4 regions of the Candidatus Pantoea communis genome follow, and region 2 is predicted to be linked to each of the others. Evidence: predicted binding sites of a transcription regulator. Region 2 holds the regulator's gene; each other region holds the start of a gene.
The links. The regulator PurR, encoded in region 2, represses purine synthesis genes. The targets are predictions, from matches to a motif close to CANGCAAACGTTTGCNTG.
Positions count from the first base shown of each region.

Region 1: the regulator PurR is predicted to act here: its motif matches at 1,087-1,104, upstream of hmpA (NO-inducible flavohemoprotein).
Region 3: the regulator PurR is predicted to act here: its motif matches at 5,498-5,515, upstream of serA (phosphoglycerate dehydrogenase).
Region 4: the regulator PurR is predicted to act here: its motif matches at 5,527-5,544, upstream of rbsD (D-ribose pyranase).

Region 1 covers NZ_VWXC01000024.1:68,488-76,591, reverse strand. Annotated here, with positions in the region: gene glyA (serine hydroxymethyltransferase) at 1-972, opposite strand, end outside; gene hmpA (NO-inducible flavohemoprotein) at 1,311-2,495, shown strand; gene glnB (nitrogen regulatory protein P-II) at 2,545-2,883, opposite strand; gene glrR (two-component system response regulator GlrR) at 3,089-4,420, opposite strand; gene qseG (two-component system QseEF-associated lipoprotein QseG) at 4,423-5,094, opposite strand; gene F3J37_RS23870 (sensor histidine kinase) at 5,098-6,525, opposite strand; gene purL (phosphoribosylformylglycinamidine synthase) at 7,166-8,104, opposite strand, start outside.
Region 2 covers NZ_VWXC01000001.1:467,529-475,632, forward strand. Annotated here, with positions in the region: gene eptA (phosphoethanolamine transferase EptA) at 1-612, shown strand, start outside; gene F3J37_RS02440 (TetR/AcrR family transcriptional regulator) at 652-1,248, shown strand; gene F3J37_RS02445 (alkene reductase) at 1,299-2,396, shown strand; gene gloA (lactoylglutathione lyase) at 2,506-2,913, shown strand; gene rnt (ribonuclease T) at 3,022-3,690, shown strand; gene F3J37_RS02460 (Grx4 family monothiol glutaredoxin) at 3,757-4,092, opposite strand; gene F3J37_RS02465 (C40 family peptidase) at 4,456-5,241, shown strand; gene cydH (cytochrome bd-I oxidase subunit CydH) at 5,327-5,416, opposite strand; gene purR (HTH-type transcriptional repressor PurR) at 5,692-6,717, shown strand; gene punR (DNA-binding transcriptional activator PunR) at 6,714-7,625, opposite strand; gene punC (purine nucleoside transporter PunC) at 7,734-8,104, shown strand, end outside.
Region 3 covers NZ_VWXC01000004.1:103,841-111,944, forward strand. Annotated here, with positions in the region: gene F3J37_RS07705 (FAD-dependent oxidoreductase) at 1-449, opposite strand, end outside; gene F3J37_RS07710 (IclR family transcriptional regulator) at 509-1,207, shown strand; gene F3J37_RS07715 (MFS transporter) at 1,194-2,501, opposite strand; gene F3J37_RS07720 (oxidative stress defense protein) at 2,720-3,451, shown strand; gene F3J37_RS07725 (LysR family transcriptional regulator ArgP) at 3,558-4,463, opposite strand; gene rpiA (ribose-5-phosphate isomerase RpiA) at 4,645-5,304, shown strand; gene serA (phosphoglycerate dehydrogenase) at 5,595-6,833, shown strand; gene F3J37_RS07740 (5-formyltetrahydrofolate cyclo-ligase) at 6,908-7,513, opposite strand; RNA gene ssrS (6S RNA) at 7,703-7,886, opposite strand; gene zapA (cell division protein ZapA) at 7,926-8,104, opposite strand, start outside.
Region 4 covers NZ_VWXC01000006.1:237,271-245,374, reverse strand. Annotated here, with positions in the region: gene rbsR (ribose operon transcriptional repressor RbsR) at 1-699, opposite strand, end outside; gene rbsK (ribokinase) at 713-1,642, opposite strand; gene rbsB (ribose ABC transporter substrate-binding protein RbsB) at 1,707-2,582, opposite strand; gene rbsC (ribose ABC transporter permease) at 2,610-3,581, opposite strand; gene rbsA (ribose ABC transporter ATP-binding protein RbsA) at 3,578-5,086, opposite strand; gene rbsD (D-ribose pyranase) at 5,094-5,513, opposite strand; gene F3J37_RS10850 (YgiW/YdeI family stress tolerance OB fold protein) at 5,684-6,079, opposite strand; gene qseB (quorum sensing response regulator transcription factor QseB) at 6,251-6,913, shown strand; gene qseC (quorum sensing histidine kinase QseC) at 6,910-8,104, shown strand, end outside.

The sequences.
Region 1 (8,104 bases), on a different contig from region 2:
CACCAGATCGATCAGGAACAGGTGGTTATAAGTACCGCCTGAAACGATGTTGTAGCCACGCTCCAACAGAACTTCAACCATTGCTTTGGCGTTTTTAGCCACTTGCTGCTGGTAAGATTTGAACTCTGGCTCCATTGCTTCTTTGAACGCCACCGCTTTACCCGCGATCACGTGCATCAATGGACCACCCTGACCACCCGGGAACACCGCGGAGTTCAGTTTTTTGTACAGATCTTCGTCGCCGTTTTTCGCCAGAATCAGGCCACCACGTGGACCCGCGAGGGTTTTGTGGGTGGTTGAGGTCACGATGTGAGCATGCGGAACCGGGTTCGGGTAGACATCAGCGGCGATCAGACCGGCAACGTGTGCCATGTCAACGAACAGGTAAGCGCCCACGCTATCAGCGATTTCGCGCATTTTTGCCCAGTCGCACACGCCAGAGTATGCAGAGAAACCACCGACGATCATTTTTGGCTTATGGGTTTTTGCCAGCTCAGCCAGTTCGTCGTAGTTGATTTTGCCGGTTTCGTCGATGCCGTAAGGGATGACGTTATACAGCTTGCCTGACAGGTTCACTGGTGAACCGTGCGTCAGGTGACCACCGTGCGCCAGGTTCATACCGAGGATGGTGTCGCCCGGCTGCAACAGCGCAGTGTAAACCGCGAAGTTGGCCTGTGAGCCAGAGTGCGGCTGTACGTTGGCAAAGTCTGCGCCAAACAGCGCTTTCGCGCGATCGATTGCCAGCTGCTCAACGATATCAACGTATTCACATCCGCCGTAGTAGCGTTTGCCCGGATATCCTTCGGCATATTTGTTGGTGAGCTGTGAACCTTGCGCCTGCATAACGCGTGGGCTGGTGTAGTTTTCAGAAGCAATCAGTTCGATGTGCTCTTCCTGACGCACCTTCTCTTGCTCCATAGCCTGCCACAACTCGGCATCATAATCGGCAATGTTCATATCACGCTTTAACATCCGGCATCTCCTGACTAGCTAACTTTTTTAACGGCAGTTTAGGCCCCGGCAAGGGGCGAAGGCCAACAGTGTAAACGGTTTTGACAGGTGACGGTAGCGCCAATCCCCTCTTTTTACGCAAACGATTGGCACGGCGCTGGAACGGGTTTTTTACGCCTTTTTGCAAGCCTGTAAATCACGATATTTGCTCACGCTGGAGAGGAATATTTTTCAGGTTTGTGGGCCAGCTTCCAGCTTCAGCACCTAACCCGCAATCAAAACAGGGGATTTACAGGCTGGATGAACGATCATAAGATGCATTTAAAATACATGTTTAAATTCACTGTGAGGCATTCACCATGCTCGATGCGCAAACTATCGCTACCGTTAAGTCTTCCCTGCCCGCTATTGCTCAGCTTGGCCCGCAACTCACTGGCCATTTCTATCAGCGTTTATTAACCCAGCATCCGGAACTGAAAAACGTCTTCAACATGAATAATCAGCGCAGCGGCAATCAGCGTGAGGCGCTGTTTAATGCCGTTGTTGCGTACGGCAGCAACCTTGAGAATCTGGCGGTGCTGCTGCCGGCGGTGGAGAAAATTGCGCAGAAGCACACCAGCCTGAATATTCAGCCCGCGCAATATGCGGTAGTCGGTGAAACGTTGCTGGCCACCATCGAAGAGTTGCTCAATCCCGGCGATGACGTCTTACAGGCGTGGGGCAAAGCTTACGGGGTGCTGGCGGATGTGTTTATCCAGCGTGAAGAGGCGATTTATTGCGCCTCAGAAGAGAAAGTCGGCGGCTGGCGTGGCGCGCGTGACTTCCGTATTCGCACCATCAACACTGAAAGCTCAGTAATTAAAAGTTTTGAGCTGGTACCTAACGATGGTCAGCCTGTCGCCGATTTCCTGCCCGGACAATATCTGGCCGTTAGTCTGCGACCTGAAGGTAACGAGAATATCCAGCATCGCCAGTATTCACTCACCCATCTACCTAACGGTAAATCCTATCGTATCGCAGTGAAGCGCGAGGAACACGGCAGCGTTTCCGGTTGGCTGCACACCCATGCGAAGGTCGGTGATATTGTACAATGTACGGCTCCAGCGGGTGATTTCTATCTGCAAACGACAGGAACCGTGCCGGTCACACTGATTTCTGCCGGTGTCGGCCAAACCCCAATGCTGGCAATGTTAGCCAGCCTGGCCGAGCAGCAGTATGCAGGCGCGGTTAACTGGCTGCATGCGGCCGAATGCGGTACACAGCATGCTTTCGCGGATGAAGTGCAAGCCACAGGTGCTCGCCTGCCACATTTCACCAGCCATATCTGGTATCGCGAGCCGGAAAGCGTGGACAGTGGCCGTTTTGATGCGCAGGGATTCATGGACCTCGCAGGCATCTCCAGCCAATTGAATCAGGCCGACCGCCAGTTCTGGCTCTGCGGCCCTCTGCCATTTATGCAGTTTGTCGCGCGGCAGCTGGTCGATGCCGGTATCAGTGCCGATCGTATCCATTATGAAGTTTTTGGCCCGCACAAAGTGCTGTAAACAAAAAAGCCTGCATCATGCAGGCTTTTTAACAGGCTAACGAAGGGGCTTAGATCGCCTCTTCGTCCTCTTCACCGGTACGGATTCGCACCACGCGCGCCACGTCGAACACAAAGATTTTGCCGTCGCCGATTTTGCCGGTCTGCGCGGTATTCATAATGGCTTCAACGCAGGTGTCGACGATGTCATCACCGACCACCATTTCGATTTTCACTTTTGGCAGAAAATCGACCATGTACTCCGCGCCACGATACAGCTCAGTGTGGCCTTTCTGGCGACCAAAACCCTTCACTTCACTGACCGTCATCCCGGTGATGCCCACTTCAGCCAAGGCTTCGCGCACATCATCGAGTTTGAATGGTTTAATAATTGCATCGATCTTTTTCATGACAGATCCTTTTTTCACTCCCTCCATGATGGACGGATAACAAGTAGTATATACCCGTCCTGCTTCAAGTTGCAGAGGGGTTGGCGGCTCTCTTTTCCCCAAATCGCTTGAAGAAGTAAGCTCATCGGGATGCTTTCGTTTGCCGTCTGACTGCAACTCAAATTATTTGGGGTAGTCAATGGATGAATCAATATGCCGCAGCAAGCTACTCTTTAAATTCACTGGCGTCCAGCTCATGGCGTGACAGCAGCTTATAGAATTCTGTACGGTTACGTCCAGCCAGACGCGCAGCGTTGGTGACATTTCCTTTGGTCATTTGCAGCAATTTGCGCAGATAGTTGAGCTCAAATTGATTACGTGCCTCAACAAAGGTCGGCAGCGCGGTGTTTTCACCCGCTAACGCCTGTTCAACCAGCGCATCCCCGATCACGGGTGACGTGCTCAGCGCGACACACTGCTCAATCACGTTGACCAGCTGCCGCACGTTGCCAGGCCAACTGGCCCCCACTAAACGTTTCATCGCATCCACAGAGAAGCTGCGCACGAAGGGTTTATGGCGTTCGGCCGATTGGCGCAAGAGATGGTTCGCCAACAGCGGAATATCCTCTGCACGTTCATGTAGTGCGGGAATCTTCAGATTCACCACATTGAGACGATAGTAGAGATCCTCGCGGAAACTCTTTTTCTCCATCGCTTTGGGCAGATCGCGATGGGTGGCCGAGATGATGCGCACGTTGATATCGACATCCCGATTACTGCCCAGCGGACGCACTTTTCGCTCCTGCAAGACGCGCAGTAGTTTGACCTGCAACGCCTGTGGCATATCACCAATTTCATCAAGAAACAGCGTGCCACCCTCCGCCGCCTGAAACAGCCCTTCACGCGCACTCACGGCACCGGTGAAAGCCCCTTTGGCGTGACCAAACAGCTCAGACTCCAGCAGTTGCTCCGGTAGCGCACCACAGTTAATGGCAATAAACGGCTTGTTTGCACGCGGGCTGGCGGCGTGAATCGCCTGCGCCAGCACCTCTTTACCGGTACCGCTCTGGCCGTTAATCAACACGCTAACATCGGATTGCGCCACCATGTGCGCCTGATCCAGCAAACGCAGCATCAATGGATTGCGCGTTACCACGGCCTCACGCCAGGTGTCATCGCTGACCGGCGCGCGCTGTGCCAGCGCTTCATCAATGGCTTTATACAGCGCGTCACGATCCACTGGCTTCGTCAGAAAACTGAACACCCCCTGCTGCGTAGCGGAAACCGCTTCGGGGATCGAGCCGTGCGCCGTAAGAATGATCACTGGTAAACCCGCATGGCGTTTCTGGATTTCGCCAAATAACGCCAGTCCGTCCATTTCATCCATACGCAGATCGCTGATCACCAGATCAACTTTCTCTTTCTGCAACTGGCGCAGCGCATCCGGGCCACTTGCGGCGGTGGTCACCTGATAGCCTTCACTGCTTAAGCGCATGCCAAGCAGTTTAAGCAGGCCGGGATCATCATCCACCAGCAGTAAACGTGCAGACTGTTTCATGGTCACTGATCCTCACTTTGTGCATCACTGGCGCCGTGCGATGTATCGCTGCTGTCCGCCGGTTTACGGGACGACAGCTGGCGTTCGATGTCAGTTAAGCGCTCAAGCTTACGCTGAGTCTCCTCCAGTGATTGACGCAGTTTGGTTTGCTGCTGGCGCAGGCTATCCAGCTCAGTATCGTGGCTTTGCTGGAGTGCAGCATAGCGGCTGCGTTCACCGCTTAACGCCAGCTGCGCCGCCTGATTGCTACGCCACAACATTAATAACGGACGCACGGAGGTTGGATAGGAAGCGCTGTAACCGTCTAGCGTATCGACGAACTGACGGCGCTCAAAGGGCGTCACATTGCCATTTGCCAGCAGAATGCCTTGTTTAAAAGCACGCGACCAGCCTTGTACTGGCCAGCGTCGTGCCTCAGCCCGCGCTTCCGCTGGGGATAAACGCTCACCACAGTCGATAGCACGCTGCCAGTAAAGAGGGTTGCTCATGGCTGTTGGCGTTTCAATCTTCCACACGTTTTGACAATCGGTCGCCAGATAATCAGGCAGCCGCACTTCTGGCTCAGGAAGATTGGTGCCATCGTGTAACGCGCTGCCCGTGGACGGTGTCTGGCAGGCACTCAAGCCAAATGCCACCAACGCGCAGCTAAAAAGTTTAATCAGGGTGTGTTTCATTAATCAGGCATTCCCGGCGCTGGTCGTCAAAATGATTCGAAAACAGACATCCGCATCCTTGCGCGTTACCAATTGCAAATCGCCCTGCATCCTGCGCAGGCAATCTTTGGCGATGCTTAACCCCAGCCCGCTGCCTTTAACTGGCCCTTTGCGCTGCTGGCTGCCCTGAAAAAAGGGCTCAAAAATCATCGCCTGCTCTTCGGCCGGAATCGGTGTGCCGGTGTTCGCCACCTCAATCCACACCTGGTTGCCTTTCTGTTGGCTCTGCAGCCAGATGTTACCGGATTCGCTGCCGTAGTTCACGGCGTTCGAATAGAGGTTGTCGATGACCCTTTGCAGCAATGTTGCCTCTGCCAGACAGTGCGCCACCTGAAGATCAACATGGGTGGTGATCTGACGTGCACCGGCGGGCAATGAATGGATTTTAACGACCGCATCAACGATGTCATGGATTGCTACCGGCTCCAGCGCCATGGGGCCATCCGCCAGTTTGCGGTTGTAATCCAAAAGTTGTTCGATGAGACGCTGCAAATGGCGGCTGCTGGTATCAAGAATCGCGACCACTTCTTGCTGTTCCGCATTGAGCGGCCCAGCCACCTGATCGGCCAATAATTCCGTGCCCTCTCGTAAGCTGGCAAGCGGGGTTTTCAGTTCGTGTGAGAGATGACGCAGAAACTCATGTCGCTGCTCTTCCAGCCAACTTAGGCGCTCGCTCAGCCACACGATGCGCTGGCCAAGAGAGCGGATTTCACGCGGACCACGAAAACTCACGCTATCGCCAAGCGCTTTGCCTTGCCCCAGTCGGTTAATCATCCGCTCTACGCGTTTAACCGGGCCGATGATCATGCCGGTAAACAGCAGCACCAGCGCCAGACTGATCAGGAACAGAATCAGCGCCTGCCAGCCGAAAAACTGGCCGCGATCGGCGATTTCGCGCTGAAGCTGCAAGCCACGAGAAAATACCACTTCACGCGTCGCCTGCACCATTTGCGCATTGGCATCAGAAAAATGTTCGAGGGCCGTTGCGGCTTTTGCCACTGGGTTACCGTTGTCGCACTGCACGCTGGCGAGCTGCGGCAAGGTTTCCTGCAACGCTTTGAAGGAAGGAAGATCCGGCAGGCTATCCGCATGGCTGGTGAGCATCTGACCGTACCGCGTCCACTGCGTCTGATAAAGCTTTTGCAAGGTGGCATCCCCTAACACGCAATATTGACGATAACTGCGCTCCAGCTCGAGCGCCGTGCGCGCCATCGCTTCGCTGCGGCGTACGTCGGTAAAGGTATTGCGATTGGTATCTGCGGCCTGATTACTCAGCGCAGACAAACTTTCCCAGGCTTGCCACGCCAGCACCAGCAATGGCAACAGGACCAGTAAAAAAGCCATCAAGACTAACTGCCGCAGGGATCGGGGAAACAGACGCCATCTCTTCACTACCGCGCATCCTTTAATGTGAGCTGCTGGCATGCTAACGAAGTATCAATAGGGAAGAAAGTACCGAAAGGAAAACGGCAGCCCTTTTGGGCTGCCGTGAGAGCGACGCCGCAGCATCGCTTGCAAAATAGGTGGAGCCTAACTCAACGTTGCGTCCGATGCTTGATAACGTTGCAAAGCAAGCGATTATCGGTTGGGTGGACGGCAGGCTCCGTTTGGTGCGTCATTCGAATTTTATGAGCTCAACCGCAGTGCGGGGCAATCATAGACAGGAGAATGAGCAACGCAGTGAGTATAGCAACTATCGTGCCAGAAATGAAATAGCATTGATTATCAGAGTAATGCGAGGTGTGACGCATTTTTTTATGAAAAAGCGGACCGGCTGGTCTGGCGAAAGTGTCGCTGATCAGCAACGAGTTAGAGGATGAAAAATTGATCCAATATAAATCAATAATTTAAATGTCACCATTTAGCGACACATCAAAATCGTGTTTGTCGCTAATTTCCGACAATTTTGCGAGCCAGCCAAAGTAGGTCATGGCGTAATTGAGTGAGTGAGTGAGTGAGTGAGTGAGTGAGTCTGGACCAGCCGGCCAAAAGAAAGGCCGCCTTGCGGCGGCCTCTGATGCTATTGGCTAAATTAGCCCAGCTGCTTACGTGCGTTGCGGAAGATACGCATCCATGGGCTGTCCTCGCCCCACTCTGCTGGGTGCCAGGAGTTGCTCACGGTGCGGAACACACGCTCTGGGTGCGGCATCATAATGGTGACACGACCGCTTTCGTTGGTGACTGCAGTGATACCGTTCGGCGAGCCGTTCGGGTTGGCTGGGTAATTTTCGGTCACTTTACCGAAGTTGTCCACGAAGCGCAGCGCCACCAGACCTTTGCTTTCCAGCTGAGCCAGATGCGCACCGTCACGCACTTCCACGAAGCCTTCACCGTGCGACACGGCGATTGGCATATGAGAACCGGCCATGCCGTCCAGCAGCAGCGATGGGCTCGCAGCCACTTCGACCAGGCTGAAACGGGCTTCAAAACGCTCTGACTGGTTACGTACAAAGCGTGGCCACAGTTCGCTACCCGGAATCAGCTCACGCAGATTCGACATCATCTGGCAGCCGTTACACACGCCCAGCGCCAGCGTCTGCGGACGGTGGAAGAAGTTTTCGAACTCGTCACGCACACGGCCGTTGAACAGAATCGACTTCGCCCAACCTTCACCGGCACCCAATACGTCACCGTAAGAGAAGCCACCGCACGCTACCAGTGCCTGGAACTCTTCCAGACCACGGCGGCCCGCCAGCAGATCGCTCATGTGCACATCGACTGCGGTGAAACCAGCACGGTGGAAGGCAGCTGCCATCTCAACGTGGGAGTTCACGCCCTGCTCACGCAGTACGGCAACACGAGGACGCGCGCCTGTGGCGATCATCGGCGCAGCAACATCTTCTTCTGGCTTGAAGGTCAGATGAACGTTCAGGCCAGGATCGTTGTCGTCTTTCTTCGCTTCGTGCTCCTGATCGGCACAGGCAGGGTTGTCACGCAGGCGCTGCATCTGCCAGGTGGTTTCTGCCCACCA
Region 2 (8,104 bases):
TGGAATTTGTCGCAATATTGCCACGATGGTTTCTGTCTCGATGATGTTCTGCTGCATCGTTTTGATAACTATGTGGACAGTCTGCACAATGACGGGATTATCGTGTTACATCAAATGGGCAGCCACGGTCCAGCCTATTATCAGCGCTATCCGGCGGAATTCCGTCGCTTCACGCCAACCTGCGATAGCAACCAGATTCAGGATTGCGATCATCAGGCGTTGGTGAATACCTATGATAACTCTCTGTTGTACACCGACGATATGGTGAGCCGCACCATTGATAAACTCAAAGCTTTGAGCGATCGCTTCAACGTAGCGCTGGTCTATCTCTCAGACCACGGTGAATCACTGGGTGAACACGGTATGTATCTGCACGGTGCGCCTTATATGTTTGCGCCCTCACAGCAGACACATATCCCACTGTTGATGTGGATGTCACCAGGCTATGCGTCGGCGTTCCACATTAACGAGACCTGTTTACGCCAGCAGGCCGCGAGTGAGAAAGTGTCGCAAGACAATCTTTTCCATACGGTTTTGGGCATGTTCAACATCCAAACGCAAGAGTACCAACCGCAACTGGACATGATCAGATCGTGCCAAAATGCCGGATAAGGTTTGCATTAGACCGACTGGTCTAATACTGTGTGGCCCATGAACAAGACTGTGCAACGCAACGAAACCCGTGAACATCTGCTCGCTACTGGCGAGCAGGTTTGTCTGCAACGCGGTTTTACCGGCATGGGCCTGAGCGAAATGCTGGCGCTGGCGGAAGTGCCAAAAGGATCGTTTTACCACTACTTCCGCTCCAAAGAAGCTTTTGGCGTGGCGTTGCTGGAACGCTATTTCGTTAACTACCTGCAGCAGGTCGATCAGCAGTTAAATCATCCGGGCTTGTCAGCGCGGGAACGTTTGCTGGCACACTTCCGCTATGGCGCCACGCTGTTTATCGAGCAAGGCCATATCGTGGGCTGTTTGGGTGTGAAGTTATCGGCGGAAGTCTGCGATTTATCAGAACCGATGCGTGATGCCTTGCAGCATGGTGCCAGTGCCATGATCGCGACTTATGCCCGCTGTTTGAGCGAAGTCGCCGCTGAACAGCCGCTGCCTTGTGGACAAACGCCCGAGCAACTGGCACAGCGCTGTTACCTGTTGTGGTTAGGCGCCAGTTTGCAAAGCAAAATTTCGCGAGAGTCAGGCCCGATTACCCTGGCACTTGAAACCATTGAACAGTGGCTGAATGGCCACTGATTTTTAAAAACCGCAGTTTCTAGACGACCGGTCTACTTATAGGAGTCATCATGGCGAGTAAACAGCTGTTCTCCCCACTCAAAGTGGGCGCGATTACCGTACCTAACCGTGTATTTATGGCACCGCTGACGCGTCTGCGCAGCATTGAGCCGGGCGACATCCCAACCCCGCTGATGGCAGAATATTATCAGCAGCGCGCCAGCGCCGGTCTGATCATTACTGAAGCAACGCAGATCTCTTTCCAGGCGAAAGGTTATGCTGGTGCACCGGGTTTGCATACTCAGCAGCAAATTGCCGCGTGGAAAGTGATCAACGAAAGCATTCATGCGGCGAAAGGTCACAGCGCGGTGCAACTGTGGCACACCGGCCGTATCTCGCATAACAGCGTTCAGCCGGAAGGCAAAGCGCCTGTTGCACCTTCAGCTCTGGCTGCGGGCACGCGTACCTCATTGCGTGCTGAAGATGGCACCGTTTACCGTGAAGATACCTCCCTGCCGCGTGAATTGAGCGTGGCGGAAATTCAGCAGATCGTAAAAGATTTCGGTCAGGCGGCGGCAAACGCGCGTGAAGCCGATTTCGACCTGCTGGAGCTGCATTCTGCCCACGGCTACCTGATGCACCAGTTCCTGGCACCGGGTTCCAACCAGCGTACCGATGAATACGGTGGTTCGATTGAGAAACGCGGTCGATTCGCGCTGGAAGTGGTGGATGCGGCGATTGCTAACTGGTCTGCCGATCGTATCGGCATTCGCATCTCGCCAATCGGAGCCTTCCAGAATCTGGAAAATGGTGCCGATGAAGAAGCTGCCGCGTTGTGGTACATCTCCGAGCTGGGCCAGCGTGGTCTCGCGTATCTGCACCTGTCTGAACCAGACTGGGCCGGTGGCCAGCCTTACAGCGATGCTTTCCGTGCAAAAGTGCGTGCGCTGTTCCCAGGCGTAATTATCGGTGCGGGTGCTTACAGCGTTGAGAAAGCTGACGACCTGATTGCACGTGGCTTGATTGATGCCGTGGCCTTTGGTCGCGACTTTATTGCTAACCCGGATCTGGTTGAGCGTCTGCAGCAAGACGCACCGCTGAATCCACAGCGCCCGGAAAGCTTCTACGGCGGCGGCGCTGAAGGCTATACGGATTATCCAAGCCTGTAAGAATCAAGCTGCCGCACCGGATGTGCGGCAGTGCTGTTTCTTCAGGGCATTAACTGGCTATACTTGCTAGTCTTTGTCATTCCCTGATGACTTTTCAAAAGAGGATGTTATGCGTTTACTTCACACCATGTTACGCGTTGGCGATCTGCAACGTTCTATCGATTTTTATACCCGTGTGCTGGGCATGCGCGTACTGCGTCAGAGCGAAAACACCGAATACAAATACACCCTGGCTTTCGTGGGTTACACCGAAGAGAGTGAAGGCGCGGTGATCGAACTGACCTACAACTGGGGCGTGGACAAGTACGACCTCGGTAATGCTTATGGTCATATCGCGCTGGGCGTCGATAACGTCGCTGAGACCTGCGAGCGCATCCGCAGTGTCGGTGGCAACGTGACGCGTGAAGCCGGTCCGGTAAAAGGCGGCACCACCATTATTGCCTTTGTTGAAGATCCCGATGGCTACAAAATCGAGCTGATCGAAAACAAACATGCTGGTCACGGCCTCGGTCACTGATGCCGTTAGTCAGTCTGCTAATTTGCAGGCTGACTTCCCTCTCCTGCTGCACCCTCCTTTAATTTTTGCCATAATGCGCGCTGCCCCATTTCTTGCTATGAGATCCTGATGTCTGAATCGAACGCCTTAAACGCTCTTCATCAACGCTTCCGTGGTTTTTATCCTGTGGTTATTGACGTCGAAACCGCCGGCTTTAACGCGCAAACCGATGCACTGCTGGAAATTGCGGCCACCACGCTCAAGATGGATGAGGACGGTTGGTTACACCGTGATGAAACCCTGCACTTTCACGTTGAGCCGTTCGAAGGCGCGATCCTGAATCCTGCGGCGCTGGCGTTTACCGGTATCGATCCCTCCAACCCTTTACGCGGCGCGGTAAGCGAATACGAAGCGCTGCATGCTATCTTCAAGATGGTGCGCAAAGGCACCAAAGATCATGGCTGTAATCGCGCCATTATCGTGGCGCACAATGCGACTTTCGATTTGAACTTTGTGATGGCCGCCGCCGAACGCGCCAGCCTGAAGCGTAATCCCTTCCATCCTTTTGCGACCTTTGATACCGCGGCACTGAGCGGTTTGGTGTTGGGACAGACGGTGCTGGCAAAAGCCTGCAAAGCGGCGGGGATGGAGTTTGATAGCACGCAGGCGCACTCCGCGCTGTACGACACCGAGCAAACGGCCACGCTGTTCTGTGAGTTGGTGAATCGCTGGAAACGTTTGGGGGGCTGGCCACTGGCTTTCAGTGAAGAACAGACTGAAGACGATGCCTCTGCCTGATGGGTTGATTGGCTGATTGCCGGATGAGTGCGCAAAGAAAAGGCCGACATGTGTCGGCCTTCGCAATTATTCCGCTTCTTTATACTTCTCAGCGGTTTCTTTTACCAGCGGCTGCAATTCGCCACGCTGGAACATCTCAACGATAATGTCGCAACCGCCGACCAGCTCGCCATCCACCCACAATTGCGGGAAAGTCGGCCAGTTGGCGTATTTTGGCAATTCTGCACGGATATCCGGGTTTTGCAGAATATCCACATACGCGAAGCGCTCGCCACAGGCAGAAAGCGCCTGCACAGCCTGTGCAGAGAAACCGCAGCTTGGCAGTTTCGGGGAACCTTTCATGTATAACAAAATCGGGTTTTCTGCGATCTGGCGCTGAATTTTTTCAACAGTACTCATTATTGCCTTCCTTAATACTTCACTTCGTGTTTGTTTATTGTAGCGACTTCAGCCCCGCACTGAAAACGGGATTTTGCGTTACCGACCAGCTGATCGCCATGTTTGTTAAGTGCTGAGGGTACAGATAACATTTTCATATCATTAATAAGCATGAACAAATTAATAATTAGCAATAATTTCGCTGCGTTAAACAGCTGAAATCGCTCAATTTAGCGACATTATCTACCTGGTAACAGATTAATAGAAAAAGGCCTTACCTTTTGGAAAAAAAGTGGATTAGAATTGCTTCGGCGCTGATCGTTGATCAGATTTCTCTTACTCTGCCGCAGCCTGCTTTTTGCCAGACTGCTTAACCTGTACCGGACTATGCGTTTACTGATTACGCTTTTCATACTGGCTTTTGCGCAACTGTTTTTTAACGTGGCTTCTGCTTCGCAGCATGCCCCGATTAATGCCAGTTTGCATAACGCCGAGAAAAAAAGTGCGCGCGAAGATGAGCGCCGCAAGCGACGCCCGGTTAAAACAACGGCTAAAAAGTCTCGCCTGACCACCGTGCAGAAGCTCAAGCTGAAAAAGCAGAGTAAAACCGAAACCGCCTTAAACAAATCCAGCCGCAAAAAATCCCTGCTGAAGTCGCCATTGAAAAAGTATGGCCATCAACGCCTCGCGAAAAAGTCCCCGGATGTGGACGATGAAGTTCAGGGACTCACTGGCATCAAGATGAGCAAATCCCACCGCCTGCGCTACCAAAAGGCACGCGAAACCGCGATGACGAAGTTGATGGGACAACTGGGCAAGCCTTACCAGTGGGGTGGCACCTCACCCCATACCGGTTTCGATTGCAGTGGTTTGGTCTGGTATGCCTATAAAGATCTCGTCAAATACAAATTCCCACGCACGGCGAATGAGATGTATCACCTGCACGATGCCGCGCCCATTAAGCGTGAGATGCTGGAGAAAGGGGATTTGGTATTCTTCCGCATCAATAATCGCGGGACTGCCGATCATGTGGGCGTTTACCTCGGCAACGGTAAATTTATTCAGTCACCCCGCACCGGTAAAGACATTCAGATTAGCGCATTGGGCGAAGACTACTGGCAGAAACACTATGTCGGTGCGCGCCGTATGATGACTCCAAAAACTATTCGCTAATTGTTGCGCAACATCCTGTGGCTCTCGCCACAAAAAAAGCCGGACGCTTAATCAGTGCCGGCTTTTTTTATTGATGCGCTTTGAATTAATGAAGAATGGCGGTGAAGCTAAACGCAATAATCATCAACAGTGCGCCAACCGTGGTCATTAGCGCCAGCTTTAAATCTGTACTCATCACTACTCCTTAGTCACACATTTATTAGGGTTAAAACAATTTTCGCACAGCGGTGGGCAAAAATCTCGTCTTATCCGCGCTGGCTTGCTAGAATCGCCGCCTTTCGTTGCGCAACTGATTTTTGCGCATGCTGTATTTACAGCCTGCTGAAGTGATTTTCCCTGCCTGAAACGGCAGATTTGCCCCCCCCTTTAGGGCATAAAACCCTTCGCAGACGCAAACGTTTAACAAAATACTTATCAGTAAGTTGCGATAAGCCGGGGAGTACCTTTTTCATGGCAACAATTAAAGATGTAGCGAAACGCGCGGGTGTATCTACCACCACCGTTTCGCATGTCATCAACAAAACGCGTTTTGTTGCAGAGGAAACGCGTAACGCCGTATGGGAAGCGATTAAAGAGCTGCACTATTCGCCGAGCGCCGTTGCGCGTAGTTTGAAGGTGAATCACACCAAAACGCTGGGACTGTTAGCCACTTCCAGCGAAGCGCCCTACTTTGCCGAAATTATCGAAGCGGTTGAGAACCACTGTTTCGAACGCGGCTATACCTTGATTCTGGGCAACGCACATAACGATTTGCAAAAGCAGCGCGCTTACCTGTCGATGATGGCGCAAAAGCGTGTGGATGGTCTGTTAGTCATGTGCTCAGAGTATCCTGACGATTTGCTGCAGATGCTGGAAGAGAACCGCAACATTCCGATGGTCGTGATGGACTGGGGCGCCTCTCGCGGCGACTTCACCGATACCGTACAGGATAACGCCTTCCAGGGGGGTTACCTGGCTGGACGCTACCTTATCGAGCGCGGTCACCGAGATATCGGTGCGATTCCGGGTCAAATGGAGCGCAACACCGGCGGCGGGCGCCATGCGGGCTTCCTGCAGGCGATGAGCGAAGGCGGTGTGACCGTGCGGCCGGAATGGGTTGTTCAGGGCGACTTCGAGCCAGAATCGGGTTATCAGGCGATGCAGCAGATCCTTAATCAGAAACAGCGTCCGACCGCCGTGTTCTGCGGGGGCGATATCATGGCGATGGGCGCGATCTGTGCCGCCGATGAGATGGGACTGCGCGTGCCGCAGGACATCTCCGTGATTGGCTATGATAACGTGCGCAACGCGCGCTACTTCACCCCTGCGCTCACCACAGTTCACCAGCCGAAAGCGGAGTTGGGCAAAAAAGCGCTGGAAATGCTGCTGGATCGCATCACCAGCAAACGCGAAGAGCCGCAAACCATTGAGGTCCAGCCTACACTGATTGAGCGTCGCTCCGTGGCGGACGGTCCATTCCGTGATTACCGCCGTTAAAGCTGATTTTCGCTGAGCCACTCGTGGTTCAGCGTTTCAGCATCGCCAAGATAGGCGAGTAACCACTCCAGCGCGGGTGACGCACGCTGTTCTGACCAACTGACGCAGCAGGGACTTTCCGGAAACGGCTGCGGCAGTGATAGCTCGACCAACGCCCCCCTATCCAATAATGGCCGCGCCAGGTGGCCCGGCACCATGCCCACGCACAATCCCGCCTGCAAACAATCCATCCCTGTTTCCCACTCTGGCACCACTAAACGCCGCTGATTATCCAATGTCCAGGTCATGCGTCGTGGTAATGCGCGAGAGGTATCTTCCAGTACCAGCGATGGCCAGGCACGCAGCGCTTCTTCGTTGAGATCGGCACTCGCGGCCAGAGGATGATCAGGACTGACCACACAACGCCAGTTTAGAGCACCCATATCCTGAAAGGCAAAACGTCCACCCACCGGGATCGCCTGGGTGGCGCCAATCGCCACATCGACCCGCCCGTCCGCTAAGGCATCCCATACACCGTTAAATACCTCGTAGCTGATGATCAATTCCATATCCGGGAAATGACGGTAAAAATCCTTTACCAGTTGTCGGGTACGCTGGGGTTTTACAATGCAATCCACGGCAATACTGAGCTGTCCGCGCCAGCCATTCGCCAGTTGCTGGCACTGCCTGCGGGTTGCCAGCATTTTTTTGATAACAGATCGCCCCTCCCGCACAAAATGCTCGCCCGCCGGGGTTAACACCACCTCACGGTGCTGACGCTCAAACAACGGCACGGCCAGCCAGGTTTCCAGCTGACGCACCGTATAGCTGACGGCAGAGGGCACGCGATGTAATTCCTGCGCCGCTGCGCTGAAACTGCCATTGCGCGCGACGGCGTCCACTACTTCCAGCGCATACTCAGACCACATACTTTTGCCTTCAAAAATTTTAATAGCACTGCGCAAATATTAGCGTTTCACAAAGAATGACGCACTCTTTTACACTCCCCGACGTTCAATCTGCCAATGAGAATTACTATGTTGTCGTCAAAAGGATTTATGCCCTATCTTGCCGTGCTCAGCATGCTCGGCTTCCTCGCTACGGATATGTATCTGCCTGCCTTTGGCGATATGCAGCGTGACTTCGCCACCGCGCCGGGCACCATCAGCGCCAGCCTCAGTCTGTTTCTCGGTGGTTTTGCCTGCGCCCAGGTATTCTGGGGACCGTTGTCAGATCGCTTTGGACGTAAACCCATTTTATTGGCAGGTTTGACGATTTTCGCCCTGGGTTGCCTAGGGATGGTATGGGTGACGGACGTCAATATGATGCTGGCGCTGCGCTTTGTGCAGGCGGTTGGCGTGTGCGCCGCCGCGGTCAGCTGGCAGGCACTGGTGGTCGATCGCTACCC
Region 3 (8,104 bases), on a different contig from region 2:
TAGCGGGTCTGATTGATGGCGTTGAAGGCTTGCACCGATTGCAAATGACGGTCTGATTTCTCGATATCGGTGACCACGGTATTGAGCAACAGGGTTAATCCGGGCTGCGACTGCACCAAATCCAGCAGCACCATATCGAACAGCACCGGATTGCCCTCTTTGTTGCGCCACAGGTTTTCCTCCATGATCTCGCCCATGATGCCGCCTTCGCGCGCCCAGCGGTTGTTGTTGCCCATATGCGATGTCGCCCCATTGGCCCACAAGCGCACTTCACTCGACGCGTTGCCACCCAGCACCGGGCGATCCTGAACCAACACCACCTGTAATCCGTCACGCGCGGCGGCCAGTGCGGCACACACGCCCGCGAGCCCACCGCCCGCCACCAACAGATCGGCCTGTAATTTTTGCTCTGGGAAGTGGCGCGCATTTTGCGAAGAGAAAGTCTGCATCATTTGCTTCCTGTCATGCTGAAGCTAAGATTGGTGTTTTGAGCGCCACAGGGTGAACTATGTCTTCTCAACCCAACCAAAGCCTGATTGATGGGATTCGCTGCTTGCAGTATTTGGTTTCCAGCGATAAAGCCGTGGGCTGCCGTGAACTGGCGCGACAGATGGACATGAACAGCACACGCGTTAACCGCCTGCTGATGACCATGGCCTCGATTGGCCTGACGATTCAGGATGAACATCGCCGCTATTTGCCCGGCCCGGGGATTCATGCGCTGGCGGCGCAGGCGATTCGCGGCTCCTCGCTGTTTGCCCAGGCGCTGCCGCAACTGGAAGCACACGCGCCGCGCGACATCGTGGTGGCGCTGGGCGTGTTGTGGGAGGACCAGGTGATTTACATCTGGCACTCCGAACCGGGTGAGCGCACCAGTGCCAGTCAGGCGCTGGCCGGTTTCCGCATGCTGCCGGCGTGGCAGTCGGTGATTGGTGTGTCGCTGCTGGCGACAGAGAGTGATGAGCAGTTGCGTCCACGATTTACCGACGAACAGTGGGCGCAGATGGCGCCGTTGCTGGCGCGCAAGCGCGATGCAAACCACTTGATTTGGCACCGTGATGACGGCGAAATCAGCATGGCGCAGCCAATCAATAGCAACCGCGCCGCGCTGGCGTTTGCCAAAATCTGGCAGGCAGACGATGCGCATCTGCAGCAGCGGGTGACGCAGTTGCAGTCGCTGGCGAAAGTGCTGATCAGTGCGCGCTGACATGCTCGATTTTCCCGACCACGAACAGATAGCTGCAAATGCCTATCGCGGCCAGCACGGCAATAAAGCCGAGTGCTGGCGCGAAATTGTCGCCATCGATCAACGCGCCAATGGTAATTGGCACCACAATAGCGGAAAGCGCGCCGGTGAAATTGAATACGCCGCCCGCTAAGCCAATCAGATGGCGAGGTGCCAGTGCGGTGACAAACACCCAGGTGATGGTCGCGAGGCCGTTGCCAAAAAACGCCAGCGACATAAACATCACGATGAGCGTGGCGTCGTCGGTGTAATTGGCGCCAAGAATAAACAGCGTCAGGAACAGGCCAAGGATCACCGGCAATTTACGCGCCACGCTGGGCGACACGCCTCGCCGTATCATGCGATCCGAAGCGAAACCTGCCAGCAGTACGCCACAGAAAGCGGCGAAGTAGGGCACGGAAGCCACATAGCCGCTTTTAATGAAGCCCATATGGCGATACTCCACCAGATAGGTCGGGAACCAGGTGAGGAAGAACCAAAAGGTGGCGGAGATGGTGAACTGGCCGATATAGATCCCCACCAGTTTGCGGCTGCGGAACATCTGCGCCAGATCGGTCCAGCGGGCTTTCGGCTGTTGTGTGTGCTGACGACTCTCCAGTAAGGCACCGTTGCTGCGCAAATAGTTTAACTCAGCCTCTGACACGCCTTTGTGTTCATGCGGTTCACGATAAAGCAGATACCACACCAGCGCCCAGATCATCCCGGCCACACCGGTCATCAGGAACAGCCCGCGCCAGCCAAAGGCATCCTGCACGTGGAACAGCAGCGGCGTCATGCAGGCGAGCCCGACAAACTGCGCGGAGGAGTAGATACCGATGGCGCTGGCACGCTCCTGTTCCGGGAACCAGCTGGAAATCACGCGGTTATTCGAGGGCATCACCGGCGCTTCAAAAGCACCTACGCCCAGGCGCAGGCCAAACAGCGCACCGAAGCTGTTGGCGAGCGCGTGCAGAGCGGTGATCAACGACCAGGCAAATAGCCCGATGCCATAAACCAGACGCGCGCCGAGACGATCGATCAGAAAACCTCCGGGGATCTGCAGCGCCGCATAGATCCAGCCAAATGCTGAGAAGATCAACCCCATCTCCATTGGCGTAAAGCGCAGTTCACCGGCCATTTGCGTGGCGGCCACGGAGAGATTGGTGCGATCCATGTAGTTGATGATGATGTTGATAAACACCAGGCCTAACATCAGGAATCGGGTACGTCCGGCGCGAACGGCAACGGCGCTGTGGCTAAGGGGCTGTTCTGTCATAATACAACTCTCCCGGAGGCTAGAATTGTTTCTTTAATAGAAACACCAAGGCGAACTTTCCGCGAATCTGTCAGCATAGTTTTGCGATCGCGGATACGTTAAAACCGCAGTTATCCGAACTTTTTGGTGATTTCAAACTCAGACCATCACGCATAGTAATGTGTTTTAGGTTTAGCCATAGTGGCGACCTGTAAATTGAACCTTCAAGGAGGACTTTCGTGAAACTGAAAGCACTGGCGCTGGCCGCCGTAATGAGCACTGGCGTAATGTCAGCGATGGTACAAGCGGGTGAAGTCCCGAATGGCCCGCATGTTGTGACCTCCGGTCAGGCAAGCGTGGATGCCCGTCCGGATATCGCGACACTCTCCATCGTGGTGAATGTTTCTTCGAAAGATGCGGCAGATGCGAAAAAACAAGCTGATGACCGCGTGGCGCAATATTTCGATTTCCTGCAAAAGAACGGTATCGAAAAGAAAGATATTGATGCGGCAAACCTGAGCACGCAACCCGAGTATGACTACACCAAAGAAGGGAAGTCCGTACTGAAAGGTTATCGTGCGGTGCGTCAGGTGCAGGTGACCTTACGTCAGCTGGATAAACTGAATGAGTTGCTGGATGGCGCGCTGAAATCCGGCCTGAACGAAATCCGTTCAGTAGAGCTGGGCGTGGCGAATGCCGATGCTTATAAAGATCAGGCACGCAAAGCGGCGATTGCTAACGCCACTCAGCAGGCAGGCGCATTGGCAGAAGGCTTTAATGCGAAATTAGGCCCGGTATACAGCATCCGCTATCACGTGGCGAACTATCAGCCAATGCCAATGGCGCGCATGTACAAAGCGGCTGCTGCCCCTGCGGATACCACCGCGCAGCAGACCTATGAGCAGCAGAGCATTCACTTTGACGATCAGGTCGATGTCGTGTTCGAGATTAAGCCGAATACAGCTCAGTAATCTGATGTGTTGAATCATAGCGGCGTGATTTATGGCGCTGAACGGCAGCAATACTGTTGTCCATTCATGCGATAAACTGCGCCGCTATGCTCATCGGTAATTGGGATTAGGCTGTCGCCGTATCCTGACGCAATACGCGATGACCGTGCGCGATTAACGCATCCGTCACGCTGCGCATTAAGCGGCTCTCTGGCGCAAATCGGTGCCAGTAAAGCATGCGACGCTGATAAAGACCCGGCGTCAAATCCACCAAATCCCCTTGTGCCAGTTCACGCTCAATCTGTAAGTGCGGAATCATACAGCACACCGAACCCTGACGCGCCAGCTGCACGAAGGCTTCCGACGAGTTAACGATGTGGCACGGTACGCTACCTGGGGACAGATCAAAGTTCTGCTGTAAAAACGCCTGATGCATATCATCGAGATGGTCAAATGCCACCGCAGGGGCTTTCAACAAAGCCGAACGCGTGACGCCATTCGGGAAGTAGCGCGCAGCAAAATCCGGCGAGGCGCAGAACAGATAATCCAGTGCACCCAATTGATCCACCAGACAGCTTGGCAGCGGTTGTGGCTGGATACTGACGGCACCGACCACTTCACCACGACGCAGGCGTTCCTGAGTGCGGGTTTCATCTTCGACCTGCAGATTCAGGCGCACCGGTGAATCGGCCAGCACATCTTTCAGCGCAGGAAGCAGCCAGGTCGCCAGACTGTCGGCGTTGACCGCCAGTGACAGCAGCAATGGCGTGGTGCCGCCGTTGTCATCACCCAGCCACTCTTCTTCCAGCAACTCGACTTGATGTAACAGTGCCAGCAGTTTTTGTCCTTGCTCGGTCGGACGCGGCGGCACGGTACGCACCAGCAGCGGCTGACCAAATAAATTTTCCAGCTGTTTAATGCGCTGTGACACCGCAGACTGCGTGATGCAGAGTTTTTGGGCCGCACGCTCAAAACCGCGCTCGCGAATCACAGCATCCAGCGCCTGAAGCGTTCGATAATCCGGGCGTTTCATTGTTGTTCTCTCTCGTTCAGGATGGAAAGTACTATGCCACAAAACTGTCATATTGTGCTGCGGCGGATTTTTGCGGGCTGGCTTCCAAAGGCTTAAATCGATGCGTTAACAGCCGCGCATTTTCACGACGCCTTGTTTTATACTACGCGCACTTCGATGTCGCACAGGTTTTAAACATACCATGACCCAGGATGAACTGAAAAAAGCGGTTGGTTGGGCAGCACTGCAATTCGTGCAACCCGGCACCATTGTTGGCGTTGGTACCGGTTCAACAGCGGCGCATTTTATTGATGCGCTCGGCACCATGAAAGATCAAATTGAAGGCGCGGTCTCCAGTTCGGAAGCCTCGACGGAAAAACTCAAAGCCCTGGGGATTCCGGTTTTTGATTTGAATAATGTGGATGAGCTGTCGGTGTACGTTGACGGCGCGGACGAAATCAATCCACAGATGCAGATGATCAAAGGCGGCGGCGCAGCGCTGACGCGTGAGAAAATTGTCGCAGCGGTGGCGAAGAAGTTCATCTGCATTGCGGATGCCTCCAAAGAGGTGGATATCCTGGGTAACTTCCCGCTGCCGGTGGAAGTGATTCCGATGGCGCGTGCATTTGTCGCGCGTGAACTGGTGAAGCTGGGGGGCCAGCCGGAGTATCGTCAGAACGTGGTGACCGACAACGGCAACATTATTCTCGACGTGCATAATCTGCGTATTCTCGACCCGATTGCATTGGAAAAAACCATCAATGCACTGCCGGGCGTGGTCACCGTGGGCTTGTTTGCTGCGCGTGGTGCTGATGTGGCGTTGATCGGCACGGCAGAGGGTGTGAAAACCATCACTTATTGATCTGATAGCGTACTCACCGGCGCGAGTGCTGCGCCGGTTATTTCCATCTGCAAAACATCTTTTCTTGCTGGGGTGAAATTTGGTGACTTATGTCACAAAAGATTCATCAACAGCAGGTTCGTACTTCGGCGCACTCGCATCCCACGATTTTGTACGGCTTTGTGCTGCCTCAACGTGGGCGCGTGCTGGCGGTCAGGCAATCGTTTGTATTGCCGCGCTCGAAATTTTTGATATTTTGGCAGAAGGCTACCTTATGGTAGTCCTCGTTGAATTCTGAATAGGGTCGGGAAATGGCAAAGGTATCACTGGAAAAAGACAAGATTAAGTTCCTGCTGGTGGAAGGCGTTCACCAGAGTGCACTGGATAATCTGCGTGCTGCAGGTTACACCAACATCGAATTCCACAAAGGGGCACTGGATGCGGAGTCGCTGAAGTCCTCCATCCGCGATGCGCACTTCATTGGTATCCGTTCCCGTACCCAACTGACTGAAGAGATCTTTGCGGCGGCTGAGAAGCTGGTCGCAGTGGGCTGTTTCTGTATCGGTACTAACCAGGTTGACCTGAATGCGGCCGCAAAACGCGGTGTGCCGGTCTTCAATGCGCCATTCTCTAACACCCGTTCAGTGGCTGAGCTGGTGATTGGTGAAATGCTGCTGATGCTGCGCGGGATCCCTGAAGCGAACGCCAAAGCTCACCGTGGTATCTGGAACAAAGTGGCTAACGGCTCGTTCGAAGCGCGCGGTAAGAAACTGGGCATCATTGGCTACGGCCATATCGGTATGCAGCTGGGCGTACTGGCAGAAGGCCTTGGCATGCACGTGTTCTTCTACGATATCGAAACCAAACTGCCGCTGGGTAATGCGACACAGGTTCGTCACCTGTCCGATTTGCTGAATATGAGCGACGTGGTCAGCCTGCACGTACCAGAAAATGCTTCAACGCAAAACATGATTGGCGCTGAAGAGCTGGCGCTGATGAAGCCGGGCGCACTGTTGATCAACGCCGCACGCGGCACCGTGATTGATATTCCAGCCCTGTGCAACGCCCTGGCGAATAAGCATCTGTCCGGCGCGGCCATCGACGTCTTCCCGGTTGAACCAGCGACCAATAGCGATCCGTTCAACTCACCGCTGTGCGAGTTTGATAACGTGATCCTGACGCCACATATCGGGGGCTCGACTCAGGAAGCGCAGGAAAACATCGGCCTGGAAGTGTCGGGCAAGCTGGCGAAATACTCTGACAACGGTTCTACGCTGTCTGCGGTTAACTTCCCGGAAGTGTCTCTGCCGATGCACGCTGCTAGCGTCAGCCGCTTGCTGCACATCCATGAGAACCGTCCTGGCGTGCTGACCGCGATTAACCAGATCTTTGCCGAGCAGGGCATCAACATCGCCGCTCAGTATCTGCAGACCTCGCCGGTAATGGGTTATGTGGTTATCGATATCGATGCAGAAGAAGATGTGGCGGAAAAAGCGCTGCAGCTGATGAAAGCGATTCCGGGCACCATTCGCGCCCGTCTGCTGTACTGATGATTCAGGGCACCATGCGTGCCCGTTCATCTTGCTGATTGCTCAGGGCGCCACATCGTTTGGCGCCCTTTGTTTTATCGTTCGGCGCTATCCCACTGCCACAGCTTTGACGGCGTCAAAATAGCAGGCAAGGGGACATCCCATGCCGCGACTGGCAATGCCTCAACACGCTGGCAATCGTGCGCAATGCCCATCGGTAAAAAGCCATGCTGCTGCCAGTGCTGCAGGGTGCGATCGTAAAAACCTCCACCCATGCCCAATCGCTGACCCTGGTGGTCAAATGCCACTAACGGCACCAGCATCACATCCAACTGATCGAGTGTGGCCATCTGCGTGATATCCAGCGGCGGTTCCGGGATGCGCAATTTGTTCGGGGTCAGTGAGGTCTCAGGTGTATAACGCAGGAACAGCAGATGGCCGGGAGCGAAAGGATGCAGTACCGGCAAATAAACCTGCTTTTTCTGCTGCCACAGCTTGGCAATCAGCGGGCGGGTGTTGATTTCACCATCGACAGATAAAAACAGCGCGATGCGTTGAGCATTAGCGATAGGCGCAAAGTTGATAGCGTGCTCGGCGAGCAGATCGGCAGCTTGTTCCTGCTGTTCAGGCGTAAGGTTGCGACGCAGATGGCGCACATGCTGACGAATGTCCTGGCGATCAAGTAGGGAAGGTGCGGTCATGATGCCCCCCGGCAGAGTCGGCTATTTGGCCAACTATATCATGCGAAGCGGGAGATTCGCGTCATACTTCAGGTACAGGGGGGTTAACTGCGCTCATGCACCCCAATCACTCAATTTGTTAAGCTGATTGGGATTCATTTGCTTGCCGCCTTGCTGAAACATGAGTCTCTGGCGAAGGGGACGAAAGAGAAGATCTCCGAGATGCCGCCGCAGGCTGTAACCCTTGAACCCTTGGTTCAAGGTGAATATGCCGTCGCAACCATCAGGCTTCTCGGACGGACCGAGCATGCTCACAGGTTACGGAGCGTCACATTCTGTTGGTATGAAATATCGGCTCAGGGGACTGGCCCGCTTGCAAACATCTCAGAGAAAATTGACTTCACCGTCACTCTAACACGAGTACCATGAAGTGTTATTCGAATTTAGGGCCCTGGCGATCAGTTATGCGACCTTGCTCAACTAATGCTTGTTCAATGGTCTGCTGCAGCATGCGGATACGTTGTTCCATGTTTGCTGCATAGTCGCGCGTCTTGCCTTTTTCCTGTGCCAGCTCGTGGCAGATATTTAAGGCGGCGATGAACACCAGTTGCT
Region 4 (8,104 bases), on a different contig from region 2:
CTCAAGGGTCAGTAGCTGGTTCATCGCATTAAACCCACCCTGAAATTCGAAATCACCGTCGACCACATAGCCGGGCAACACCGGTAATCCACTGTTGGTCATCGCTTTATGGAAACCTTCCAGACGCAAACGCGCCGGAGTTTTATCCTGCGGACCGGCAATACAGGCAATACGCGTGTATCCGCGATCGATCAGATGCTGCGTTGCCAATTCACCGCCCAGCAGCGCATTATCCTGAATGATGTCGCCACGCCCTTCAAACGGCGCCCAGTCCATCATCACCATGGGTACGGACGGATAACGATTGAGGATCTCCGCAGAGGGAAGGTGCGTCTCGGTGCACATCATTAATAAGCCATCGACACGCTTTTGCATCAGCGTTTCGAGGCTGCGATTCATGCGCTCTTCATCGCCTTCGGTATTGCACAGAATCAGGCTGTAGCCACGCTCGTAGCAGCTATTTTCTACGCCGCGTACCACTTCTGAATAAAACGGGTTACTGCTGGCCGTCAGTAACATGCCAATAGTGCGCGTCTGATTGATCTTCAGACTGCGCGCCAATGCAGAAGGCGCGTAATTCAGCTCACGGATTGCCTGATCCACTTTTTCCCGCACCTGTTCGCTCACAAAACGATTGTTATTGATGACGTGGGAAACAGTGGAAGTGGAGACGCCCGCCAGGCGGGCGACATCTTTCATGGTCGCCAAAGGCTTAACCCTGTTGCTGCAGGAAAGTATCGATCTCAGTGCGCCACGGCACTGAGGGCTGCGCACCTGGACGCGTCACCGCAATCGCGGCGGCAGCGTGGGCAAAACGCACGGCATCATGCATCGCCACACCTTCCAGACGCGCGGTAATAAAGGCGCCGTTAAAGGTATCGCCCGCAGCGATGGTATCGATGGCCTGCACGGTGAAGCCCGGAATACGCACGCCTGTGCCCTGCTCGCTCAACCACACACCACGACGACCTAAGGTAATCAAAACGGTAGAGATGCCTTTATCATGCAACGCCTGCGCCGCATGTGCTGCATCTTCATCACTTTTCACCGCGATGCCGGTCAGAATTTCGGCTTCGGTTTCGTTCGGTGTGATGATATCGATTAAGACCAGCAGCTCATCAGACAAATGTGTGGCAGGCGCTGGATTCAGAATCACTTGCGTGGCATTGGCACGCGCAATCTTCGCTGCCGCCAACACGCTTTCCAGCGGCGATTCCAACTGCATCAGCAAGGCCTCAGCATCAGCAATCACTTGCTGATGGCGATCGACACAGGCTGGCGTCAGCGCCGCGTTAGCACCGGAATAGATGCCGATATTATTTTCACCTTCGCCATTCACGAAGATCATCGCCACGCCGGTGGCTTCGTCTGCCACGATTTCTACCGGAGCAGTATCAATACGGTCCTGCTGCAGCTGCTGGCGGATACGTTCGCCAATGTCATCTGCACCTACACAGGCAATAAAAGCGATATCCGCGCCAGCACGACCGGCCGCCACGGCCTGGTTAGCCCCTTTGCCACCAAAGGCAATCTGATACTGTTTGCCGATCACCGTTTCGCCCGGACGCGGAAAATGGGTGAGGTTCAGAATGTGGTCGGCATTGATGCTGCCAAGTACCGCCAGTTTTGCACTTGTGTTCATAGGGAGTGATCCAGAAAGTTGCGCCACCAGGACGGTGGCGCGTTGCCATGCTTTTCTTTGTTTTTTATTTGGTGACCAGCTTCAGGTCAACTGGATTAACCGACTGTACTTTTTCGCCTTTCAGCACTTTATCTGCAGTGTCCACACCAATCACGCCAATTTTATCAGGCATCTGCGCCACTGTGGCGGTCAGTTTACCGGCTTCTACCGCTTTCACACCGTCAGCGGTACCGTCAAAGCCCACCACCAGTACATCGGTTTTACCGGCAGTCTGCAGCGCACGCAGTGCGCCCAGCGCCATTTCGTCGTTCTGAGCAAATACAGCCTGTACATCCGGATGCGCCTGCAGCAGGTTCTGCATCACGTTCAGACCTTTAGTACGGTCGAAATCTGCTGGCTGGCTCGCCAGGATATTAAATTTGTGCGCATCAGCAGCCTGCTTGAAGCCTTCGCCACGCTCGCGCGCTGCGGAAGTCCCGGCAATACCCTGCAGCTCGATGATTTTTGCGCCATCGCCCAGTTTCTTCGCGATGAAGTCACCGGCCATTTTGCCGCCGAAGCGGTTGTCAGAAGCCACGTGGCTCACCACGGTGCCTTGTGCCGCCACGCGGTCCAGGGTGATCACCGGAATGTTGGCCTGGTTGGCCATCTTCACGGCGTTACCCACGGCATCAGAATCCGTTGGGTTAATCAGCATCAGCTTGGTGCCACGCACAGTCAGATCCTGTACGTTCGCCAGCTCTTTCGCCGGGTTATTCTGCGAATCCAGCACCACCAGGTTATAACCCAGTTTGTCGGCTTCTTTCTGTGCGCCATCTTTCAGAGACACAAAGAACGGATTATTCAGCGTTGATACAACCAGCGCAATGGTGTCCTTAGCCATCGCGCCAGCACTGAGGGTGGCGCCAAGGATGACGGCCAATGCAGTTAACTTTTTCATTTATAGAGTCCTGTGTGAAGGTCAGAGTTATTTGCTGCTTTTGTTATCCACCAGCACCGCCAGCAGAATGACAACGGCTTTAACAATCATTTGGTAGTAAGAAGATACGCCCATCAGATTCAGGCCGTTGTTCAGGAAACCCAGGATCAGCGCGCCAATCAGCGTGCCCATAATGCGACCTTTACCGCCCGCCAGGCTGGTTCCGCCTAAGACCACCGCCGCGATGGCATCCAGTTCATAACCGGTACCTGCCGTCGGTTGCGCAGAGGAAAGGCGCGCGACTTCGATGGTGCCCGCCAGCGCTGCCAGCAGACCACACAGCGAATAGACGATGATTTTGACGCGGTTAACATTGATACCTGACAGACGTGTCGCCGCTTCATTGCCGCCTAACGCATAAATGTAACGACCGAGGCGCGTGTGATGCAGCATGTACCACGCCAGCGCGAACACTACTGCCATCAGCCACACCGGCGTTGGGATACCCAGCGGACGGCCAATACCGAACCAGCCGAACAGATCGGCGTTATCACTGAAACCGGTGTTGATCGGGCTACCGTTGGTGTACACCATGGTCACGCCGCGCAGCAGCAGCATCATCACCAGCGTGGCGATAAACGCCTGTACCTTGCCGCGCGCCACAATGACGCCGGTAATACCGCCAATCGCCGCACCCAGCGCCAGCGAAGCCGCTACTGCCACCAGCGCATTCACTTCCAAACCGACAATCGAGGCGGCGACCGCACCGGTGAGCGCCAGCAGCGATCCCACCGACAGATCAATACCCGACGTCAGAATCACCAGCGTCATGCCGACGGCCATAATGGCGTTAACCGAGGTCTGCTGCAGGATGTTGAACATGTTGGCAACGGTGAAGAAGTTCGGGCTTTGGCTCGCCACCACGGCAATCAGCACGATCAGCGCAATCAGCGATTTCTGCTCCAGCAGCCAGGCTTTGCTAAACCAGCGACGGCTGGCGGGTAAGGTTTGGGTGCTCATACAACTAACTCCTCGCTGTGTTGCTTACCGACTGCCGCCGCCATCAGGGATTCCTGGGTAGCCTGCTCACGGGAAAATTCGCCACTCAGATGGCCTTCATGCATCACCAGGATGCGATCGCTCATGCCCAGCACTTCCGGCATTTCCGATGACACCAAAATGATGCTCAGCCCTTCGGCTTTAAACTGGTTAATTAACTGATAAATCTCTTTTTTCGCACCCACGTCCACGCCACGCGTCGGCTCATCCAGAATCAGTACGTTCGGGCGCGTCATTAATCCGCGCGCAATCGCCACTTTCTGCTGATTACCCCCCGACAGCAGGCCAATCGGCTGCTCCATTGACGGGGTTTTAACGTTGAACAAACGGATGAAGTCGCCTACTGCTAGTTGTTCTTCACTGTGTTTCAGATTACCGGTGGCATGGCTGAAATAGCGCAGCGCGGTCAATGACATGTTCTCTTTCACCGACATGCCGAGCACCAGGCCATCGCGCTTGCGGTCTTCTGAGATATAGACGATGCCGTTGGCCAGGCCGTCCTTGGGTGATCGGGTAATAATTTCGCGACCGTTGAGCGTAACGGTGCCGTTGCTGCGAGGCAGTGCGCCGTACAGCACTTTCATCAGTTCCGTCCGTCCCGCGCCCATTAAACCGGAAATGCCAAGGATTTCCCCTTTGCGTAGGTTAAAACTGACGTTATCCACGCCCGGCCCGCTGAGATTTTTAACAGTTAAACGAATATCGCCCGGTGCCTGATCAATATGCGGATATTGATCTTCCAGCTTACGGCCCACCATCATCTCGATCAGACTCTCTTCGCTGAGATCGCTCACCGCGCGCTCGGCAATAAATTGCCCGTCACGAAACACGGTGACATCATCGCAAATCTCGAAGATCTCTTTCATACGGTGCGAGATATAAACAATGCCGCAGCCCTGCGCTTTCAGTTCATTGATTACGCGGAACAGCGACAGGGTTTCGGTATCGGTCAGCGCATCGGTCGGTTCATCCATAATGATGACCTTCGACTCGAAGCTAAGCACTTTGGCGATCTCAACCATCTGCTGATCGCCAATCGATAAATCGCCCACCAGCTTATGGCTGTTGAAGCGCAGGTTCAGACGATGTAATAAGGCATCCGCCTCGGCGTACATCCGGTTCCATTCGATGCGGCCAAAGCGGTTAACAAATTCGCGACCGAGGAAAATATTCTCCGCCACGGTCAATTGCGGAATTAGGTTGAGTTCCTGATGAATAATGCCAATGCCCGCTTCCTGCGACGCTTTCGGTCCAGAAAAAGCCACATCCTTGCCCAGCCACTGCAGAGAGCCCGCATCCATGCTGTAAATGCCGGTCAGCACTTTCATCATGGTGGATTTCCCCGCGCCGTTTTCACCCACCAGCGCCATCACGCGCCCCGGATAAACAGCCAGCGAAGCGCCATTCAGCGCTTTCACGCCGGGAAACGACTTTTCAATCCCTTTGAGTTGCAATAACGGTTGCATAACGACCTCAGAAGGTTACGCCAGCGCTCAGGATGACATTCGCATACGGAGAACACTCTCCGCTGCGAATGACGGCCTGACTACGCTGCGTTTCTTGTTTGAACTGTTCATGGCTGGTGTAACGGATGGTGATGACATTCCCCTGGTGCCGTTGCAAGGCATCGAGCACGGCGAGCAGTGCGCTGTGGAGTTGCGGATTGTGTTGCTTGATCTCCTCCGCCATCAGGGCGCTTTCGACTTGCATCTCCTGAGTGACAACATCAACCACCTGTAAAAATTCGGGCGTTCCCGGCGTCAACGCCAGGTCGATTCGCTGTGGTCCGGCCGGAATCGGCAAGCCCGCATCCGCAATCGTCAGCGTATCGGTGTGCCCCAGGCGGGCAATCACATGAGAGAGTTCAGCGTTTAACAAGCGACCTTTTTTCATTTCTTCCACTCCACAGCGAAACGTTTCGCTGAGCGGGAGTGTATTAAATGTGCGCGGCAACTCAATGACGTCATCACGGAAATGTGATCGCCATCGAAACGTTTCGCTTGTGCCGGGAATAATTTGAGTTTGGTGGTGGATGCGAGCCGCCTGAGCGGCTCTGAAGGGTGTTATGGCAGCTTGCGGACCTGCTTAACGTCCAGTTCAATGGAATTAAAGTCCTTATCCAGCTCGCCGGTCAGTTCAACCTGATCCTTCGGAGTGATGGTCTGTCCGTGCCAACGCTTATGGTCGATTTCCACTTTCATGTTGCCGCTACCGTCACGGAACAGATAATCCTCATCGCCGATTTGCTTATCGAGATAACCGCGCACGGTGATCCAGCTGTCGTCTTTCATCTCTTCAGCCTGCTTAACGGTCACTACACTGGTGTTATCCGCCTGGAAGCCACCTGCGTGAACCTGAGCCTTTGGCGCACTTGGGTCAACAAATCCCCCCTGTTGTGCGGCCAGAACCGGCGTGGAAGCCAACATAATAATCGCGATTAACGCTGCACTCTTTTTCATTTTTCACCTCTGTTCCATGAATGTGTGGAATACGGAGGCTATTACAGCACAGGGTTCTTAACAGGATCTTAAGGGGTAAAAAAACACGAAAAATAGCCAATCTGCGGCGATTGACGCTGTACAAGCGGATTTTTGCTTCGTATAACGACTCTTGCACTCAAGGAGAAACACATGCGCATATTATTGATCGAGGACGACACGCTGATTGGCGATGGCCTGAAAGTCGGGCTAACGAAACTCGGCTTCAGCGTTGACTGGTTCGTGTCAGGCGAAGCGGGATTTCAGGCTTTATCGGCCGCACCCTGGGATGCCGTGGTACTGGATCTTTCGCTGCCCGGGCGTGATGGGCTGGAGATTCTGCGTCAATGGCGTGAGCAGGGCGCAGATGTACCCGTGCTGATCCTCACCGCACGCGATGCGCTCGATCAGCGCATACAAGGATTACAGTCAGGCGCTGACGACTATTTGTGTAAGCCCTTCGCGCTCGCTGAAGTCGCCGCGCGTTTACAGGCGCTGATTCGCCGCCGTCATGGACAACTACAGCCCGAGTTGAAACACGGCAAGGTGGTGATGTCGCCCAGCAGCCACAGCGTCTGGATTGACGGCGAAACCATCAGCCTGAAGAGCCGTGAACTGGCGCTGCTGGAGCTGTTTATGCGCAATCCAGGTCGCGTGCTAACCCGCAGCCAGCTGGAGGAAAAACTCTACAGCTGGGATGACGATGTCTCCAGCAACGCAGTAGAAGTGCATATTCATCATCTGCGCAAAAAGCTCGGCACAGCGTTTATTCGTACCGTTCACGGCGTGGGTTATACACTCGGTGCGGCAGAATGAGTCTGTTTCTACGACTCGCCATCGGCTTTGTGCTGCTGATTACGCTGTGCGGTGGGGTGGCCAGTTACAGCGCCTGGCATCAGACCCGCGACACCGTTAATGAGCTATTCGATACCCAGCAAATGCTGTTTGCCAAACGCCTGCTGTCACTCGATCCCACCAGCTTACACGCCGCCTCACTGCCAAAAACCAAATCCATTTTGCGCCATCACCGCGGCGATCAGGATGATGATGCACTGGCGTTTGCCATTTTCCGTGCGGACGGCCAGCCGTTGCTTAACGATGGCGAGAACGGGCGCGATATGCAGTTTGATGATAAGCGTGACGGTTTTCGCGAAGGTCGTCTGCGCGGCGACGATGACAGTTGGCGGCTGCTTTGGCTGACTTCTGCTGATAAACAATATCGCGTGGTAGTGGGCCAGGAGTGGGAATACCGCGACGATATGACGCGCGATCTGGCACTGGCGAGTTTGATGCCGTGGCTTTACGCCATGCCCTTTATGCTGCTGATGCTGCTGGCATTGGTGTGGTTCGAATTGCGCCCGCTAAAGCGCCTGACGGCATCACTCCAGTTGCGAGCACCCGATGACGCCACACCGCTCGACGAAGCACGCTTGCCCATAGAGGTGCAGCCGTTGGTGGCGGCATTAAACGGGCTGTTTCACCGTATGGCGCAACTCGTGCAGCGCGAGCGCCGTTTTACCTCCGATGCGGCGCACGAACTGCGCAGTCCGTTAGCTGCACTGCGCGTGCAGAGTGAGGTGATTCAGCTGGCGGATGATGACGAAGCAATGCGCAAACGGGCATTGCAGCAGCTTGATAGCGGCATCCAGCGCGCCACACGGCTGGTGGATCAACTCTTAACGCTATCAAGAGTGGAAGCGGACGATCTGCGCAGCGAATTTCAGCCGGTGCCACTGGCACCGCTGCTGCAAAAGCTTCTGATAGAACATTTTCCACAGGCCGAGGCGCAGCAGATGGATCTACAATTGCATGCACAGGCCGAACCGGTGATGAACGGTCATCCTCTGCTGTTGAATTTGCTGATGCGTAACCTGCTGGATAACGCGCTGCGCTATGCGCCGCCGGGCAGCCAGATTCAGTTCACGTTAAACGCGCGGACGATAATTATTGAAGATAACGGGTCAGGCGTCAGCGATGAGCAGCTTGCGCGCCTTGGTGAGCGTTTCT